Regions from separate parts of the Anaeromusa burkinensis DSM 3853 genome, predicted to be linked through region 2. Evidence: riboswitches for the same ligand, from Rfam matches in the RefSeq annotation. Region 2 holds a riboswitch; each other region holds the start of a gene.
The links. Region 2 has a riboswitch for S-adenosylmethionine ahead of C508_RS0115475 (homocysteine biosynthesis protein). Riboswitches for the same ligand answer to the same signal wherever they lie in the genome.

Region 1: it holds a riboswitch for S-adenosylmethionine, as region 2 does, so the genes downstream of both, C508_RS0112860 (trans-sulfuration enzyme family protein) here and C508_RS0115475 (homocysteine biosynthesis protein) in region 2, are expected to answer to the same signal.
Region 3: it holds a riboswitch for S-adenosylmethionine, as region 2 does, so the genes downstream of both, metK (methionine adenosyltransferase) here and C508_RS0115475 (homocysteine biosynthesis protein) in region 2, are expected to answer to the same signal.

What each region holds. Positions count from the first base shown of each region.
Region 1 is NZ_KB894599.1:15,614-21,596, reverse strand. It holds gene C508_RS19885 (helix-turn-helix domain-containing protein) at 1-100, opposite strand, end outside; gene C508_RS0112875 (HD-GYP domain-containing protein) at 314-1,402, shown strand; gene C508_RS0112870 (trans-sulfuration enzyme family protein) at 1,612-2,751, opposite strand; gene C508_RS0112860 (trans-sulfuration enzyme family protein) at 2,968-4,122, opposite strand; SAM riboswitch class I at 4,323-4,426, opposite strand; gene C508_RS20390 (hypothetical protein) at 4,461-4,604, opposite strand; SAM riboswitch class I at 4,683-4,786, opposite strand; gene gluQRS (tRNA glutamyl-Q(34) synthetase GluQRS) at 5,087-5,983, shown strand, end outside.
Region 2 is NZ_KB894608.1:19,304-25,286, reverse strand. It holds gene metF (methylenetetrahydrofolate reductase [NAD(P)H]) at 1-165, opposite strand, end outside; gene C508_RS0115485 (UPF0280 family protein) at 243-992, opposite strand; gene C508_RS0115480 (NIL domain-containing protein) at 989-1,432, opposite strand; gene C508_RS0115475 (homocysteine biosynthesis protein) at 1,434-2,600, opposite strand; SAM riboswitch class I at 2,677-2,785, opposite strand; gene C508_RS0115470 (cache domain-containing protein) at 2,844-3,929, opposite strand; gene C508_RS18915 (PAS domain-containing sensor histidine kinase) at 3,931-5,310, opposite strand; gene C508_RS0115460 (MgtC/SapB family protein) at 5,387-5,983, opposite strand, start outside.
Region 3 is NZ_KB894591.1:111,110-117,092, reverse strand. It holds gene C508_RS0109085 (YicC/YloC family endoribonuclease) at 1-629, shown strand, start outside; gene remA (extracellular matrix/biofilm regulator RemA) at 673-939, shown strand; gene gmk (guanylate kinase) at 962-1,603, shown strand; gene rpoZ (DNA-directed RNA polymerase subunit omega) at 1,600-1,806, shown strand; gene coaBC (bifunctional phosphopantothenoylcysteine decarboxylase/phosphopantothenate--cysteine ligase CoaBC) at 1,821-3,035, shown strand; SAM riboswitch class I at 3,083-3,188, shown strand; gene metK (methionine adenosyltransferase) at 3,259-4,446, shown strand; gene priA (primosomal protein N') at 4,671-5,983, shown strand, end outside.

The sequences.
Region 1 (5,983 bases), on a different contig from region 2:
GGAAACCTGTAGACAGGCCTGTTTTTTGGGCTACCTCTCGCAGGGTGAGGCCGCGGCGGCGGCGAAGTTCTTTAATTTGAGAACCGATGGAAGTAGTCATAGAACCCTCCTGGTTTTGTTTCTTTTAATTTCATTTTAGCAGTTAACCTTAAAATTGCAATGTCGAATTTTGATAAAAAGACACTTTTTTTGATAAAGTGAACATGGTGAGGAAATGGTTCAAAATTGAGGCTAAAATCCGTATTGACGCCTTTGTGTGGCTATGATAGCTTGGAATTATCTTTGAAAGAAACCATAATTTGGAGGGAATAGTATGGCGGAAAGGAAAAAAATCCGACTTTCTTTGCAAGAAGTGCAGCCGGGAATGGCTGTGGCGGAGCCAATCTGCCTAGAAGGTGAGAAAACCGCTTTTTTGGCCGAAGGGGCGATCGTAACGGAGCGGATTTTAGAACTATTGCGCTTGCGAGGAGAAGTGGCGCTGGTGGTTTATGTTCCAGCTGCAAATGACCCGAATTTCGCCATGCAAACGTTGTTCCGTGAAACCTACCAAAGCTTGCTGGGGAGGATGGAAGGCGTATTTCAGCAGTTGCGCTATGGCGGGTTGGTGGAAAAAGAGCAGTTGAACGTGTTGGCGGAAGAGACGATGGTGGTTTTGCACCAACCCGACATTTTTTCACTTTTAAGTATGTCTGGACAGGGGCGGGAGTCTTTTTTGCATCATAGTTTAAATGTAGGACTCTTATGCGGTTTATTGGCGTTGTGGCAAAACTTGGACGAAACGATGGTGCGTGACGCCGTAATGGCTGGATTGCTTCACGATATGGGGAAAAGCCGAGTGCCGGAGCACATTTTAGAGAAGCATGATGTGCTTTTGGCGCATGAAAAGCATGTCATGCATTGCCATCCGTTTCACAGCTACCAATTATTATTAGGAATTAGCGTGCCGGATCGGGTTTGTCGGGCGGCGTTGCATCATCATGAACGTCTTGACGGCACTGGTTATCCGGAAGGGCTGAAGGGCGATGAAATTTCGCCTTTGGCTCAGTTGGTTGCGGTGGCGGATGTATATGACGCTATGGTTTCGCCTCGACCTTACCGTGAAGCCCATTCACCGCTGGAGGCGTTGGAAGAATTGCTGCAAGGCATGTTTGAACGTTTTAATCCGGCTGTTTGCATGAAAATGGCAGATCGTCTTAAAGATTTGCTTTTAGGAGCAACGGTCGTGTTGAATGATGGAAGGGAAGGCGTGATTCGTCAATTCCCCCATTCCTTGAGCCCGCGCCCGTTGATTGAACTACCGGCGGGCGTTTATCTGGATTTGGATCGGGAACCGGAGTTAGGATTGGTTGCTATTCATGGCTTGCAAGGAACTTGGGGGAGCCGGGGCGGAGTGGAAGCCTGAAACCCTTAGAATGATGTTAGTGTTAAACTAGATAGTATGGTGAGATGCTAAAAAGCGGATCCGAAAGAGGAAGGCCGGCAATCAGAGCGTAAGACGCCTGGTTGCCGGCCTTTTTATTTGTTTCTCTAGTGGAAAAGGGAGAATTGACATGTAAATCTATTTTTGCAGCAACTGCTGCAGCGTGTTGAACTGAATGTATAATGGTTTGGCTAGCGTGCTTGGAGGGCCTGGCGTAAATCTTGCAGTAGATCATCCGGGTTTTCCAAGCCTACGGACAGGCGTACAAGAGAATCAGCAATGCCCAACTTTTGCCGTTCTGCTGCGGGAATGGCAGCGTGGGACATGGTAGCCGGATGGGAGAGGATGCTCTCTACGCCGCCAAGACTGACGGCAACGGCGGGGAGCGTTACTTGCCCTAAGAGGCGCTGAGTCAATTTGAAGTTCACTAAATCAAAAGAAAGCACAGCGCCAGGGCCAGCGGATTGTCCTTCGTGAATGCTGCGGCCGGGATGATTGAGTAAGCCGGGATAATAGACGGCTTTTACTTCCGACCATTGCTGCAGCTCAGCAGCGATATAGGCGGCTGATTTTTGCGCGGCTTCCAGGCGAACTTGCAGCGTGCGCAGGCCGCGCAAAGTCAGCCAACTGTCCTGCGGTCCCAGTACGGCGCCGAGACCATTTTGTAAGAGGTAGATGTCTTTGGCCAGCGCCTTGTCTTTGACAATAACCAGGCCTGCGATAACATCGCTGTGACCGGCGATGAATTTAGTAGCCGAGTGGACGACAATATCGGCGCCCAGCTCTAACGGTCGCTGCAGGAATGGGGTCATAAAGGTGTTGTCGACGATAACCAGCAGCTCGTGCTTTTTAGCCCAGGCGCAGGCGGCCTTCAGGTCGGTGATCGCCAGCAGCGGATTGGAAGGGGTTTCTAAATAAAGAGCTTTGGTAGTGGGGCGCAAAGACGCTTCCAACTGTGCATGGTCATTAGGGTCGATGAAGGAGTGCTCAATACCCCAACGCGGGCAGAGACGGGTCAACACGCGGTGCGTGCCGCCGTAGATATCTCTGGCTGCTAAGATGTGGTCGCCTTGAGAAAAGAGTAGCAGCGAGGCGCTGACGGCGGCGATGCCGGAAGCGAAAGCAAAAGCTCGGCTGCCTCCTTCTAGGTCGGCGGCTACGGTTTCCAGCGCTTGTCGTGTGGGATTGCCGCTGCGGGAGTATTCAAAAGGGGCGTTTTCTTCATAACGCTGGTCGAAGGTGGAAGTTTGAAATACAGGGACGCTGCTGGCCCCTAAACGTTCGTTAGCTGGCAGACCTGGGGCCAGCAAGCGGGTGGAAAAATCATGCATAAGAAGTCCTCCTTATAGCGACGTTGCTTTACTCGCATCTCACGCTAAACCGGTTCTTTTTCCGCCGGACATTGTCAGAAAGCCTCGGTATAGCGCCGCTATGCCTGCGTTTTCTTTCTCGTCTGGCGAAAAAACTCCTTGGTTTAGCGGCGTGCTCATGAAAGCAGCGGCGCCTTTGTTTTATAGTTCTTTGTAGTCCTCTATCGTACCCTCAAGTTACTCCGATTCTCTTGTTCGCTCCCCTAAGGCATGACCTAAGTCGGCGATGAGATCGTTAGCGTCTTCGATGCCGACGGACAGGCGAAGCAGGCGGTCAGAGATGCCTAAGCGTTCGCGGTCGGCGGCGGGAATGTCTGCATGGGTTTGTACGGCAGGGAAGGTAATCAGCGTTTCAACGCCTCCCAGGCTTTCGGCAAATTGGATGAGCTGGACATTGGCTAATATTTGGGGTACCAGTGTCGGGTCAGTTACTTCAAAGGACACCATGCCGCCGTAGCCGCTGGCCTGGCTTTCATGGATGGTATGGCCGTTGTGCAGCGGCAGGCCGGGGTAGAACACGCGGCTGACTTTGGGGTGTTCCAGCAGCCAGCGGGAAATGGCAAGGGCGTTGGCGTTGTGTTTTTCCATGCGCAGCGCTAACGTTTTTAAACTGCGTATGAGGAGCCAGCTGTCGCTGGGGCTGAGAATGGCGCCAGTAGCATTTTGCAGAAATCTTACTTTTTCGGCGAGCTCTGGTTCTTTGGCGACGATAACGCCGCACAGTAAGTCGTTGTGTCCTGCAAGGTATTTGGTACCGCTATGTACGACAAGGTCGGCGCCAAGTTCCAAGGGACGCTGGAAGTAGGGTGTCAAAAAAGTATTATCCACAATAAGCTGAAGGCTGTTATTTTGGCAAAACGAAGCCAAGGCCCGCAAATCAACAATGCGCAAGAGGGGGTTGGTAGGAGTTTCAATGAAGACGGCTTTGGTTTCAGGGCGAAGGGCTTGCCTGATGGCGTCTAGGGTGGTAGCGTCAACATAGGAGGCAGTCAAGCCAAAGCGGGACAGTACTTGCTCGAAAAGGCGGTAAGTGCCGCCGTAACAGTCCTCGACGACAATCAAATGGTCCCCATTTTTGTAGAGCATTAAAAGCGTGGTAATTGCTGCCAAACCGGAAGAGAAAGCACAGGCGCCAGCGCCTCCTTCAAGGCGAGCTAGTCCTTCTTCGAGAGCTTGCCTTGTCGGGTTGCCGCTGCGAGTGTAATCATAGCCAGTGCTTTCTCCCAAAGCAGGGTGGCGAAAAGACGCGGTTTGATAAATTGGGGTGCTCAACGCACCGGTACGGGGATCGGCTTTGCAGCCGATTTGAACAAGCTGTGAAGAAATATGCATGGTAGTCACTCCTTGTTATACTATTTTTTTTCGATTAAGCGCTTTGTAAAACTAACAATACTGCCGCCGCGGATGACGATAACAATTTCTTCTTCCTGCGAGGTCGGCTCACAAGGAGGCTTTGGCGTACTTGGATTCATGAAGGTCACCTCCGGAAAATAAAAAAAACAGGCCCCGAGACGAACGGGCCTGCCGTGCGTCTCTCATCTTTCAGGCAAGCTGCCTGCTGGAATTGGCACCAATGCAGTTTCCTGCCGGTTGCCGGGCGTCATCGGGCCAGTCCCTCAGCCTCTCTTGATAAGAGAACTTACATATGAAGTTAAAAAGTATGGTTTCTATTAGGTTCGGCTTGTTGGAAGAAACGAGCTGTCGCCGCTGCGGCTAGTGCAGGTAACAACCGAGCCGTCACTTAAAAACACCAACACCTGCTCTTCCTGACCATGGGCTTGTTCGGGTGAAAAAATAAATTCCTTTTGTTCCATGACGGCACCTCCTGTCAACTTCCGCAAAATAAAAAATCCTCTTCTCTGGAGAGAAAAGGGGTGCAAACAAATGCCCTCCTCTTATCTCCCAGGCGGCTAGCCTGCTGGAATTGGCACCACTGCATAATTCTGCCGGTTGCCGGGCGTCATCGGGCCAGTCCCTCAGCCTCTCTTGATAAGCGGTAAAACAACTATTTAATTTATAAAGAGAATACCATGGGTTTATTTGCGCGTCAAGAGTAAAATGGCTGCTTTGAAACAAAAATGCATAAAATAAGCGGTAAAACGCAACAAAGTGTCCGGTGGTCGATGCTAAATCGCGTTGTTGTTCCTTGCGAAAAGAAATATGTACTTCTTGAGGCTGCTTTGGTTTCTGCGTCCAAAGCTTGCGCAGCGGTTTTTCTTGCCAAGCGGCAGGATTGCAATGAGGCTGGCGCGAATCTTTTTCTTCAATAAATGATAGGGGATGGAGAGAAGTAGTTTTGTCAAAAACAATGAGAGGGCGTTTTGCCCCAAGTCCTACAGGTCAGATGCATTTGGGCAATGCCTGGACGGCGCTGCTGGCTTGGCTGCAAGTGCGAGCCGGAAAAGGCCAATTGGTGCTGCGTATGGAAGATTTGGACCCTGATCGTTCCAGAGCAGAGTATGTGGAGGGCTTAGAGAAGGATTTGCGTTGGCTGGGACTTGATTGGGAGGAAGGCGGCGATTTGGGCGGCGCCTATGGACCTTATGAGCAGGATAAACGGCGTGGTTTGTACGAGGAAGCGCTGCAGAGGCTGCGGCGGCAGGAATTGATTTATCCTTGTTATTGTACCCGAGCGGAGCTGGCGGCGTCCGCCCCGCACGGCGAAGACGGCGAGCGAATTTATCAAGGAACTTGTGCGGGTGGTGTTGCGGGAAGCAAGCTTACCAGGAAGCCTTCATTACGGCTGAAAGTACCAGAAGAAGAGATTGTTTTTGAAGATGGCGTATATGGCTTAGTGCGGCAAAATTTACGACAAGAGTGCGGCGACTTTGTCGTTCGCCGTTCTGATGGCGTTCATGCTTATCAGTTAGCAGTCGTGGTAGATGATGCGCTAATGGGTATTACCCATGTACTGCGCGGCGCGGATTTGCTGGCTTCTACGCCGAGACAGCTGTATTTATATCGCCTGTTGGGCTATGCTGCGCCCTTGTTCTCGCATGTGCCTCTTTTAGTGGATGAAAAGGGAGTGCGGCTGTCTAAACGACATGGCGCTTTGGCTGTGGCCGTCTTGCGAGAACGCGGCGTAAGAGCGGAGAAGATTATTGGACTATTGGCGTGGCTGGCCGGTTTGTTGCCTACGTTGGAAGAAGCGCAGCCGCAGGAGCTTGTTAACCTTTTTGACCTGAAAAAAATA
Region 2 (5,983 bases):
GGTGGAGCCGCCAGCGCCATAGGTGACGCTGATAAAGTCGGGCTTGATTTGCTGCAGCTCTTCGATGCACTGGAAAATCGACTCCAGCGGCGAATCCGGCTTAGGCGGGAAAATCTCAAAAGAAACAACCGGTTTTTTTTGTTGAAACAGTTCGTGAATCAGCATATAAAAGTCCTTTCTATAAGAAAATAATGGCGAAGATGGGAAATGAACAAGGGACACCCTTGACTCTTGTTCGTTTCTTATAAGGGGGAAAGTTTTACTTGCCCGATAGCGCCGATGCGGTCGCCGATGACGATCACGCAGCCCAGGATATCTTCTTGGGCGTCGGCGTAGGCTAAGGCGGGTTCAATGTCGGCGGCGGAGCGCACTTGGTTGCCGACCGCCGTGGCGTAGGCGTCAGCGACAGCGCCGCTTTTAGCAAGGATGGTGACGGCGTCAGCCTGGCCTAAGCTGAGGGATGGGCCGACAGTAGCCGAAGAAGTGCAGAGGCTTAGCGGTGACTGGGCTGGTTCTAGCTCTAAGGCCAGCTTGCCGGAAAGCGGTGAAGCGCCGGCCCAGATGGCAATGCGCCGAAGCTGGGTAGCGGCCAGATAGATGTCGCCGCCATTTTCAACAATAATATCTTGGACTTTGAATTTTTGCATCAGCTGCTGCGCTATTTCTTCAGCAAAGGCCCCGGCCACGGCGGCCATAGGACCCACGCCGGCTTTGTCTGCAGCGGCTGCCATTTTTAACGCCACTGGCGGTGCGCCAAAATGAGGCGTATGGGGAATCAGAGAATGCAAAAATACCGGATCTTTTAAAATATAGGCGTGCAGTTCCTCCCAAAGAGAGGCGGCTATTTTTTCACAGTATTGTCGCAGGGCCGCTGTGTTTTGGCGCGGCGGCACGGCTACCCAAAGATCGGTTTCTCGAAAGCGCACGGCAAAGGGGGCGAGGCTGGAGCGATGCAGCGCCTCGCGGTACCAGCGCGGTTCAAAGGAACTCATGCTTCCGGTGTTTCTTGCGCTGCCTGCGCGACCATTCCCTGGCGGATGGCCCGCATAGGACAGGCTTGCAAACAGAGGCCGCAGGCAATGCATTTTTCAGGCCGGAAAGCCAGCTCCCAAGAGGGCTGCTCTAACACCAGGGCTTTGGAGAAGCAGACTGCCGTGCAGGCGCCGCAATGAGTGCAGCGGTCGGCATCTACGCGAATCTGGCGTCGTACCGAGGTGGTTTCAATGCCTTCAGCGGTGAGGAATTCCAAGGCCGCGGCGATTTGCGCGTCTTCGCCTTCCAGGTCCAGCAGCAGATGCCCTTCCTCGCCGGGGGTGACTTCCGCCCGGAGAATGTTGATCTTCAGTTCAAAATCTTTGACCAAATGGTAAGCGATCGCTTTATCGTAAGATTCAGCGGTGAAATTCAGTAAAACTCGTTCCGTAGCCGGCATGTTATTCACCCTCCTTGCGGATTTCCAGGCTGTTCAGTTTCGCTGTTTCTGGCAATGGCGCTACCGGACGGCTGACTTCAAAACGTCCGGCGGCAATCCAGTCCTTGAGTTGGCCGGCAATCTGCCGCGCCTTGGGAAGGCTGGACATGGGCGCGGTGCGGAGGGTGCGCCCCTTGAAGGAGATGCTGCCGCTGCGCAGTTGTGCGTATGTGAAGGTTCCCAAAGCGGGGCGGTTGCGCGAGGGCACGCTGTAATCGAAGAGAGAGGTTTCAATATCAGCGTTGGTCACCGAGACGGCCCTGGCCACATCCTCGTCCAGCACCGGAATAGGAATGCCTACGCCTACGGAGAGGCTGATGCCGTATTTTTCAAAAACCGCAGCGCGGATGAATTCCGGGCTCATGGCTTTGAGGTCCCCCACAAGAGACAAGGTGGCTGCGCCTCCGGTGGGGATGCCACAGGTATTACGAGGGCGTGAGGGGTTGTGTTGGGTGCCGTTCCAGGCGATATAGCCTTCGGCGCCGCCCAAGAAGATACGCGTGCCCAGGCCGATGGTGCGCAGATAAGGATCGTTGAGGAGCGGGCTGAGCTCGCCGGCGGTGGAATAGGTAACATTGCCGCAGCGGGGCAGCAGCATGCCCATATAGGTGTAGAGAATGCGTTCAGATGTATTGGTGGCAGCGCCGTAATTTTGGTAGGCGTTGCGGGGGTTAAAGAGGAAGCACTCGTTTAAATCGTCTTTTGTGACCCAGGTGTCAATGCTGCGGCGCGGATAGCAATCCGTGCCGGGGGCGGTAGCCCGCAGATGGATTTTCTTGCCGGCGATGAGATCTTCGATCACATGGGCGCCGCTGTAGTGTTCATCATTATCGGCTACCTCCGTAGCGCCGATATAAGCATCCACCGCGGCGATGCCGGCGTAGGCGGGCACATCGTTGAGCCAGACGCGCTTCATTTTAATGGGAGGCTCGCTGTGGCCGAAGTTTAAGAAGGCGCCGGAGGAGCACATGGGACCGAAAGTGCCTGTGGTGACGACATCGACCTTGCGGGCTACGGCGGTTACGCCTTGCTCTTGAGCCATTTGGCTGACTTCTTCCGCAGTGAGTACGACCGCTTGACCTTTGCGGATGCGCTCGTTGATTTCTTCATAACTTTTTTGCGTGGACATAGTAGGCCTCCTCTTTTTGTTATGCAAAAGCGCCTCTTTTCGGAAGAAAAGAGGCGCGTAATGGCGATAATTCTCTCCCTCATCTGTCGGAACGCATGCATTCCGCTGGATTTAGCACCGGACGCCTCGGGAGGCCGGTTGCCGCGGTTTCAAAGGGCCAGTCCCTCCACCGCTCTTGATAAGAGTTACTCTATACAGTTTTTTGTAACTAGAACTAATAATACGGTGCGAATGTACTGTTTGTCAAGGCTTTTCGGGACGATTTTCCGCCTGTACCGGCTTGGAGGAAGGGAGATCTTGCGCCCAATCGGATAGCTGGGCTGGGTTTTCACCGGCATCTAGGCGTTCTTGCAGCCGCTGTACAGCGCCGGAAACCTGGCGGGCTTGCAGAGTGAGGGATTCCAAGGGGCGAATGAATTGATTCGCCAAACGGTGAATGCAAAAGAGAGTTAAAACTTGCGCGAAACACGTCAAAAAGAGGTAGCGTAGCAAGAGCTCGCGCAATGGTTCGTCAAGATAGCTGCGCGGTAAGGTGATGACCAATGTCCAGCCTGTGCTGGGGAGCTTGCCAAAGTAAGCTAAGCGTGATTCATTCTGAAATGTGTATTCAAGAAAGCCTTCGCTTTGCTGTAGCAGGTCGCTGCGCATTTCAGGCGGCAGGGCTTGGAGGGTTTCTGACTGGTTAATGTCCAGCGACTGCAGACTTGGATCCGGGTGAGCCAGAATGATGCCGTTCTGATCCAACAAAAAGGCATATCCGCCATCAAAAGGCTGAATATGGCGGATACGATCTAAAAAGCGAGACAGAGGCACATCTTGGCTGAGAACGCCGGCCAGCGCTTGATTATCAAGGCGCACTTGTTTGGCGATGGATATGGCGTATTGGTTGGTAACCAGATCCAGATAGGGGTCGCTGAAGACTAAGCCGGATGAAAAAAGCGCTTGGCGATACCATGGGCGCTGTCGAGGGTCGTAGCCTGTCGGCGGCTGCCAGCGGGAGCCGTCGATCATCACGCCTTCTTCCGTGCCTAAATAGATATCGGTAATATCGGAGTCAAGACTCAGTTGTCGCGCCAATAATGGTTGCAGACTTTCCGGCGAGCGAGGGAGCAGCGGCAAGAAACTGGCGGTTTGTTCTAAGGCGACTGCTTTGCGCTGCAGCCAGAAATCAAGGCGGGCCACTTCTGCTTGGGTAACAGCGTTGCTTTCTTTTTGCAGGTGCAACAGCAATTGTTGCCGGGCAAACTGGTATTCTACCAAACTGGCCAACAGTAGGCTGACGGTAAGAAGCAGGGAAAACATAAGTGTTAGCTTGATGCGAATGCCCATCCTAGCTCCCTCCTTGCAGCGGCGTTAATGGCTCTGTTGCTTCTTTGACGGGGAAAGAAAAAAGAAAGCGTGCGCCTTGCCCAGGTTGGCTTTGGCAGGTAACGCTGCCGCGAAAGCTTTTGGTTGTTAAAGAATATAAGATATATAGGCCTAAGCCGGTGCCGCCTTGACCGCGTTTAGTGGTGAAGAAAGGATCGAAAATTTTAGCAAGCACCTCCGGCGGCATACCAACGCCGTTATCGCTGTAAATGAGTTCTAGCGCGGTCTCGGAGGGACGGACTTCTATGGACAGTTCTCCTGCTTGCTTAGTAGGAAAAGCATGTTGCAAGGAATTGCGAATTAAGTTGGTGATGATCTGGGAAAAGGCGGTAGGGGGACCGAAGAGCTGCACCTGATCCGGGCAGGAAATAGACAGGTGATGGGGCGTGTAGTTCAATTCGTTTTCCAGGCTGTGGGCGATAGCATAGAGGTACTGCTTGACATCAAACCATTGAGAGGCGCTGCTGTTCTCTACATCAACCGTACGAAAACGGCGTACTAAATCAGCGCTGCGTTCCAGATTGTCCTCTAAAAGATGCAGACTTTGTGCTAATAAATCCAGGTGGCTTTGTAGCTGTTGGCGGCTGACGGCGGGGGCGTTTAAAACCTCCTGCGTTTCCTGCAGTACCTGCTGGGCATGGGAGGAAGCGGTAATGCTGATGCCTAATGGGGTGTTGAGCTCGTGGGCGATGCCGCTGACTAAAACGCCAAGGGCGGCCTGCTTTTCCGCCTGCAGTACATGCTCCTGCGCGCTGCGCAACTGTTCTAGCGTCTGCGTTAATTGCTGATTGCTTTGCGCCAGCGCCTGTGTGCGCTCCTGGACTTTGCTTTCTAATTTTTCGTTGGCCTCGCGCAGCTGCCGCTCGGCGTTCTTGCGGTACTGGATATTGGACAGCGAGCCTACCATGCGCAAAGGGCGGTAGCCTTCTTCTGCACGCAAACTGTCTCCTTTGAGCAGGCGCCAAGAAGGACCCTCGTCGGTGATAACGCGAAATTCAGCCCGCAACAAAGGATACTTTCCTTTGAGATGGCGGCGAATTAATAAAGAAAGCTGTTTGCGGTCCTCGGGCATGACCTGCTGCAGGCAATGCCGCAAAGGAAGCAGTTTTTCCGTCGGCTCCAAACTCATCAAATGTTGCGCTCGGCATGACAGAAAAACAAGACCTGTGGAGATATCCCAGTCCCACAAGCCATCGCTGCTGCCTTCCAGCGCCAACTGCCAGCGCTCTTCGCTAAGTTTTAAATTTTGGTTGACCTGCTGCAGACGGCTGATGACGCTGGTAATTCCGGACAACATGACTTGGTGGGCTTCCGCCAATTGGCCGATTTCGTCCTTGGACATGCTGCCTCACGCCTTTCTCTGCTAGAGATACGAATGCGAACGAGGTTTTGGATAGGAGTCGCGATGAGTCTTCTCTCTACTCAGCTAGCTGTGCTTCGGTAATTCCTTCGAGCTGGCTCAAGTCTTTAAGGGCGGTCTTGGTGACGGAGGGGTCCGGCGATTTAATAGCGACAAAAAAAGTGGTGTGTCCTTTGTCGCCTTTTTCCAGGCGCATATCCGTGACGGTCAGTCCGGCACTGCTTAGACAGGACGCTACTTTGCCGATTTGCCCCGGCTTATCCAGCGAATGAATGACCAGCACGGCTTCGCTTGGTCCTGTGGCGCGATGCGATTCAACGCGGTACAGCCAAGTCAAGGTCACCACAGATAGGACGGTAGTGACGATGGCACCCAAGTAGTAGCCGCTGCCTACAGCCAGGCCGACGCAGGCTACTACCCAGAGACTGGCGGCAGTGGTCAGCCCTTTAATCGTAGCGCCTTCTTTCATGATGGTACCGGCGCCGAGAAAGCCGATGCCGCTGACTACCTGCGCGGCCAAGCGGGCGGGGTCGGCATTGGTTTTGCCTTCAACGCCGCCGTAAAGATTCATTGATAAAATCATAATTAAGCAAGAGCCGAGGGCGACAAGAATGTGTGTGCGCAGACCGGCTGCTTTATGGAAGTAGCTGCGCTC
Region 3 (5,983 bases), on a different contig from region 2:
AAGCCTATTTTCAAGCGGGCCAGGAGTTGGCGACGCAATTGGGATTGCCCCAAACGCTGACGGTGGAGCAGCTGCTGCGCTATCCGGATATTATCAGAGTAACGGAAGCGCAGGAAGATGCCGAAAACCGCTGGCCTGTGCTGCAGGAAGCGTTAGAGGCGGCTTTATACCAGCTTCTGGCGATGCGGCGTCAGGAAGGCTGCAATTTGCAAGAGGATTTTGTGCGGCGTATTGCCTTGCTTCGGGAACGGTTGCAGATGGTGGAAGGCCGGGCGCCCCAAGTAGCTTGCGAATATCAGGAAAAACTGCTCCTTAAGCTGCGAGAACTTTTGGCAGCGGCGGGAACGGCTCCAGATGAGAGCCGAGTGCTCCAAGAAGCGGCGCTTTTTGCCGATCGCATCGGCATTGTAGAGGAAATCGTTCGTTTTCGCAGTCATTTAGACCAGTTTACGGCTACCTTGTCTGTACTGGAGCCGGTGGGGCGGAAACTCGATTTTTTACTGCAGGAACTCAATCGGGAAGCCAATACCATGGCGTCAAAAGCCAATGATTTTGAATTGGGGAAAATCGTCGTGGAAATGAAAAGCGAGCTTGAAAAAATGCGCGAACAAGTGCAAAACGTAGAATAAGCTAGTATGTTACGGTCAAATTAACGTTTAGGAGGATGTATTTATGGACATCAAGTTGATCAATATTGGGTTTGGTAATATTGTTTCTGCTAACCGCATTATTTCGATAGTCAGCCCTGAATCAGCGCCAATCAAGCGGATTATTCAAGAAGCTCGCGACAGGGGCATGCTGATTGACGCTACCTACGGACGTCGTACTCGGGCGGTCATCATTGCTGATAGCGATCATGTCATTTTGTCCGCAGTACAGCCGGAAACGGTGGCGCATCGTTTGGTGAACAAGGATAGCGGCAGCGATCCTCAAGACTAAAATAAAAGCGAGGGAAGCGGCTATGGCGCAAACTAAGGGGATTTTAATTGTAATCTCAGGCCCTTCCGGGACCGGCAAGGGCACGGTGTGCAAGGAATTGCTGCAGCAATTGCCATACCTTGAATTTTCTATTTCCGCTACGACTAGAGCCCCTCGGGAGGGGGAGGTTCATGGCGTGAACTACTGGTTTACGCCAAAAGAACGTTTTCAGGATATGATCCAGGAAAAAGCCTTGTTGGAATGGGCGGAAGTATATGGAAATTATTACGGCACGCCGCGAAATTACGTGTTGGAGCGTTTAGAGGCAGGCAGTGATGTTTTGCTGGAGATTGACACGCAAGGCGCGTTGCAGGTAAAGGAAAGCTATCCGGATGGAGTTTTTGTCTTTTTGATGCCGCCTTCGTTGACCGAGTTGCGGCGGCGTATAGCCGGCCGGGGGACGGAAACAGCGGACGTAATTGAACGCCGCTTGCAAGCGGCGGAGCACGAAGTGACCTTGGCTTCTAAATACGACTACGTGTTGGTGAATGACATAGTGGCTGATGCCGTTGCCAAAATTAAGGGAATTGTGATGGCAGAAAAGTGTCGCGTACGGCGCAACGCCGCCTTGATTGCAAGCATGCAAAAATTTGGAGATATTTCACATACGGGGGAATTGATATGATAAAACCATCTTTAGATGTATTGATGACAAAAGTGGACAGCAAATATACGCTGGTAGTTTTAGCGGCTAAACGAGCTCGGACCTTGCTGGATGAAGAACCGGGAGCGTTAGAAGGACGCGCCAAAAAGCAAGTTACCGTAGCGCTGGAGGAAATCGCCGCTGACCGCGTGACCTATGAACGGACAAAACACGGAATCAAGTAAAGGGGGCGACTGCCATGCCTTTTACAGGAAAGACTGTTGTGGTGGGCGTGTGCGGCGGCATTGCCGCTTATAAGGCGGTGGAGCTTGTCAGTCGGCTGCGCAAGCAAATGGCGACGGTGCATGTGATCATGACGCAGCATGCTGCTGAGTTTGTGACTCCGTTGACGTTTCGGGAATTGAGCGGCCAGCCGGTGGTTGTCAGCATGTGGGATGAGCCTAAAAATTGGCATGTGGAGCATATTGCGTTAGCAACGGCGGCGGATTTATTTATCGTAGCGCCGGCTACTGCTAATATTCTGGGCAAATTGGCTGCTGGTATTGCTGATGATATGCTTTCAACAACCATTATGGCGACGCAAGCTCCAGTGTTGCTGGCGCCAGCGATGAATACCAATATGTATCTTAATCCGATTGTGCAGAAAAATCTGCGGACGCTGGCGGAGTTGGGGTATTCTATTTTGCCGCCAGCCTGCGGCAAGCTGGCCTGTGGTACCGAAGGCCCGGGGCGCTTGCCGGAGCCGGTGGAAATTGTCGAGGCGGCAGCGGCTGTGCTGAGAGAAAAGAAAAGTCTCCAAGGCGTACGGGTGCTGGTGACGGCTGGCGGTACAAGAGAGCCTATTGATCCGGTGCGCTATCTGGGCAACCGCTCCAGCGGCAAGATGGGTTATGCCATTGCCGCTCAGGCGGCGCGTCGCGGGGCCGAGGTTATTCTTGTTTCTGGTCCGGTTGCGCTGGAGACGCCTGCGGGGGTAACGCGAATCAATGTGGAATCAGCGGCGCAGATGCGCGAAGCGGTGCTGCGTGAATTTCCAAAGGTACAGGTGGTAGTCAAGGCGGCGGCTGTGGCCGACTATGCGGTTGAGCATCCGGCGGAGCATAAAATTAAAAAGAATGATGAACAACTGACGTTGGTTTTGAGGAAAAATCCTGATATTCTCAAAGAATTGGGTGAAAAGAAACAGAGCCAATTGTTAGTGGGCTTTGCGGCGGAAACTCGAGAGCTTCTTACTCACGCCAGAGAAAAGCTAGAAAAGAAGAATTTGGATTTAATTGTGGCTAATGACGTGACTATGCCTGGCGCTGGTTTTCAAAGCGATACCAATATTGTCAAGATATTGCGTCGTGACGGCGCCATGGAGGAGTGGCCGCAACTGTCTAAAGAGGAAGTGGCAGCCCGTTTATGGGATATGCTTGAAAAAATGTTGGCTGAAACAGTTGCTTTTTCTTGATGCAGTCTATATAATTTAATTTGTATTTTCTCTACAAATGCATAAGCAAACCATCCAGAGTTGGCTGAGGGACTGGCCCGATGAAGCTGCGGCAACCATTGCTATTAAGGCAAAACGGTGCCAATTCCTGCATCTGTTGATGCGAGATGGGAGTAAGGACTAAGTTCCCTCCCTTTTTCGGGAGGGTTTCTTTTTTAGTCGAAAAATAGGAGGCGAAGCATTCTTGAAGAAACGAGTATTATTTACATCGGAATCAGTAACAGAAGGACATCCGGATAAGCTGGCGGATCAAGTATCCGACGCTGTTTTGGACGCCATTCTGGAAAAGGACCCGCAGGCTCGTGTGGCTTGCGAGACCTTAGTAACGACCGGCCTGGTTCATGTGGTTGGTGAAATCACCACCTCATGCTATGTGGATATTCCGCATATTGTCAGGGAGACGGTAAAGGAAATTGGCTATACTCGCGCCAAGTTCGGCTTTGATGGAGATACTTGCGGTGTAATGGTGTCTATTGACGAGCAGTCGCCTGATATTGCCATGGGCGTTAATGAGGCGTTGGAGGCAAAACAGGGCAATACCGATTTAATGGAAGCTATTGGCGCAGGCGACCAGGGGATGATGTTCGGCTATGCTACGAACGAAACTCCGGAATTCATGCCGTTGCCGATTGCGTTGGCGCATCGCCTATCACGGCGTCTGGCGGAAATTCGCAAGACCGATGTGGTAGACTATCTGCGTCCTGACGGCAAAACCCAGGTCACTGTGGAATACGAAGACGGCGTGCCTGTACGTATCGACGCGATCGTTATTTCCACGCAGCATGGCCCGGAAGTAACGCGCGAGCAAATCGAAGCGGATTTGCGCAAGCATGTCATTGAACCGGTAGTGCCAGCAAAATTCTTGGATGATAAAACCAAGTATTATATTAATCCTACCGGACGTTTTGTGGTGGGCGGCCCTCAGGGCGACGCCGGCTTGACGGGACGTAAAATCATCGTTGATACTTATGGCGGCATGGCTCGTCATGGCGGCGGCGCATTCTCCGGCAAGGATCCGACAAAGGTAGATCGCTCCGGTGCTTATGCAGCGCGGTATGTCGCTAAAAACATCGTAGCCGCCGGTTTGGCGGACAAATGTGAAATTCAGCTGGCTTATGCCATTGGCGTAGCTCAGCCGGTATCGATCATGGTGGAAACCTTTGGCACGGCCAAAGTGGAGGAAACCTTGATTGCAGAGCTGATTAAAAAGCACTTTGATCTGCGGCCTGCGGGCATTATCAAAATGCTGGATCTGCGTCGTCCTTTGTATCGCCAAACAGCCGCCTACGGTCATTTTGGCCGTACCGACGTCGAGCTTCCTTGGGAGCAGACAGACAAAGCCGCTGCCATTCGCAGCGACGCTGGAATGTAAGAGTAATAGGAACAGCCTTGATCGAGTTTTTTGCTCGGTCAGGGCTGTTTTTTCTTGGTCAGATATACATCGTGACGGCGACAACGAACCGCGAAATACACGAAATACGCGAAAGGGTTTATGAATGCGACTCTCGTTCAATCCTTCCTGCTTTTTGTATGGCATCTCCAGGCGCTTTCCACTATACTAGATATATAACGACAATGGGTGAAAGGGATGAATTGATGGAAACAGTTGTGGCGGATGTACTGGTGAATATTGCCGCCAGGCGGGTGGAAAAACCTTTTACCTATGCGATTCCTAATGTGTTACAAGAAGAAGTTCAGCGCGGCTGTCGGGTGCTGGTTCCCTTTGGAGCCAGACTGGAAGAAGGCTTTGTTTGGCAGGTGCGCAGTTGTTCGCAGGAAGAAGAAAGCAACTGGAAAGAGATTAACGCTTGTCTGGACCTAGTGCCTTGGTTTGATGAAGCGGCCTTGTCCACGGCTCAGTGGCTTAGCCGCTATTATTTATGCACTTTGGCCGAAGCGCTGCGCCTTTTTGTGCCCGGCAAGCGCAGCGTACGTACAGAACGGATTTATTTTGCCGGTGAAGAGGAGCCGGAAGGGTTTTCTTTGGCGGAGCTGGCGCTTTGGAATTTGTTTAAAGAGCGAAGTTCTTGGACGGAAAAAGGCTTTTGCCAACAGGCGGGAGAGGACGGCATCCGTATTTTACGCCGCTGGTGTCGCCTGGGTTTGGCGAAAAGTTATTGGCAAGGACGACGGCGGACCCAGGAGAAGACCGAATCCATTTGGTTGGCCCAAGAACTTTCCTTGGAGGAAAGGCAATCGGCGCTGCTTGGACTGGAACGGAAGAAAGCCCAAGCGGCGGCTTTGCAGTGGCTGTGGGAGCATCCTTTTCTGCAGCGTTCTCAACTGGCTCAAAGCGGTATTAGCCTAGGGGTGTTGAAAGCATTGACAGATGCCGGTCTGGTTCGACGCGAGGAACGACGTGTATATCGTCAGGACATCTATTTGAGCGAGGGCGCAAGCGAACTAGAACCGCTGAACGAGGCGCAGCAGCAGGCGATGGCGGCGCTTGACAAGGGATTGGACGGGAAAGAGACTCAGGAGTTTTTGCTTTTTGGCGTTACCGGGAGCGGTAAGACGCGGGTGTATTTAGAAGCTGTGCGCAAGGTGCTGTGTAATAAACAGCAGGCTATTGTTCTAGTGCCGGAAATTGGCTTGACAGGACAATTGGTACGGCGGTTTCGCGCCGTTCTTGGAGAACAGCAGGTTGTTGTATGGCACAGCCGTCTTTCCGAAGGAGAGAGGCTGGATGCTTGGGACCGTATTCACAGCGGTCAAGCCAGCGTAATTATCGGCGCTCGTTCGGCTGTTTTTGCACCGGCGCATCGCTTAGGGCTGGTGATTCTGGATGAGGAGCATGACGGCGCTTATAAACAGGAGGAGCGGCCAAGATACCATGCGCGTGACGTAGCGCGGGAACGCTGCCGCCAAACAGGGGCGGTCTTGCTTTTGGGCAGCGCAACTCCTTCACT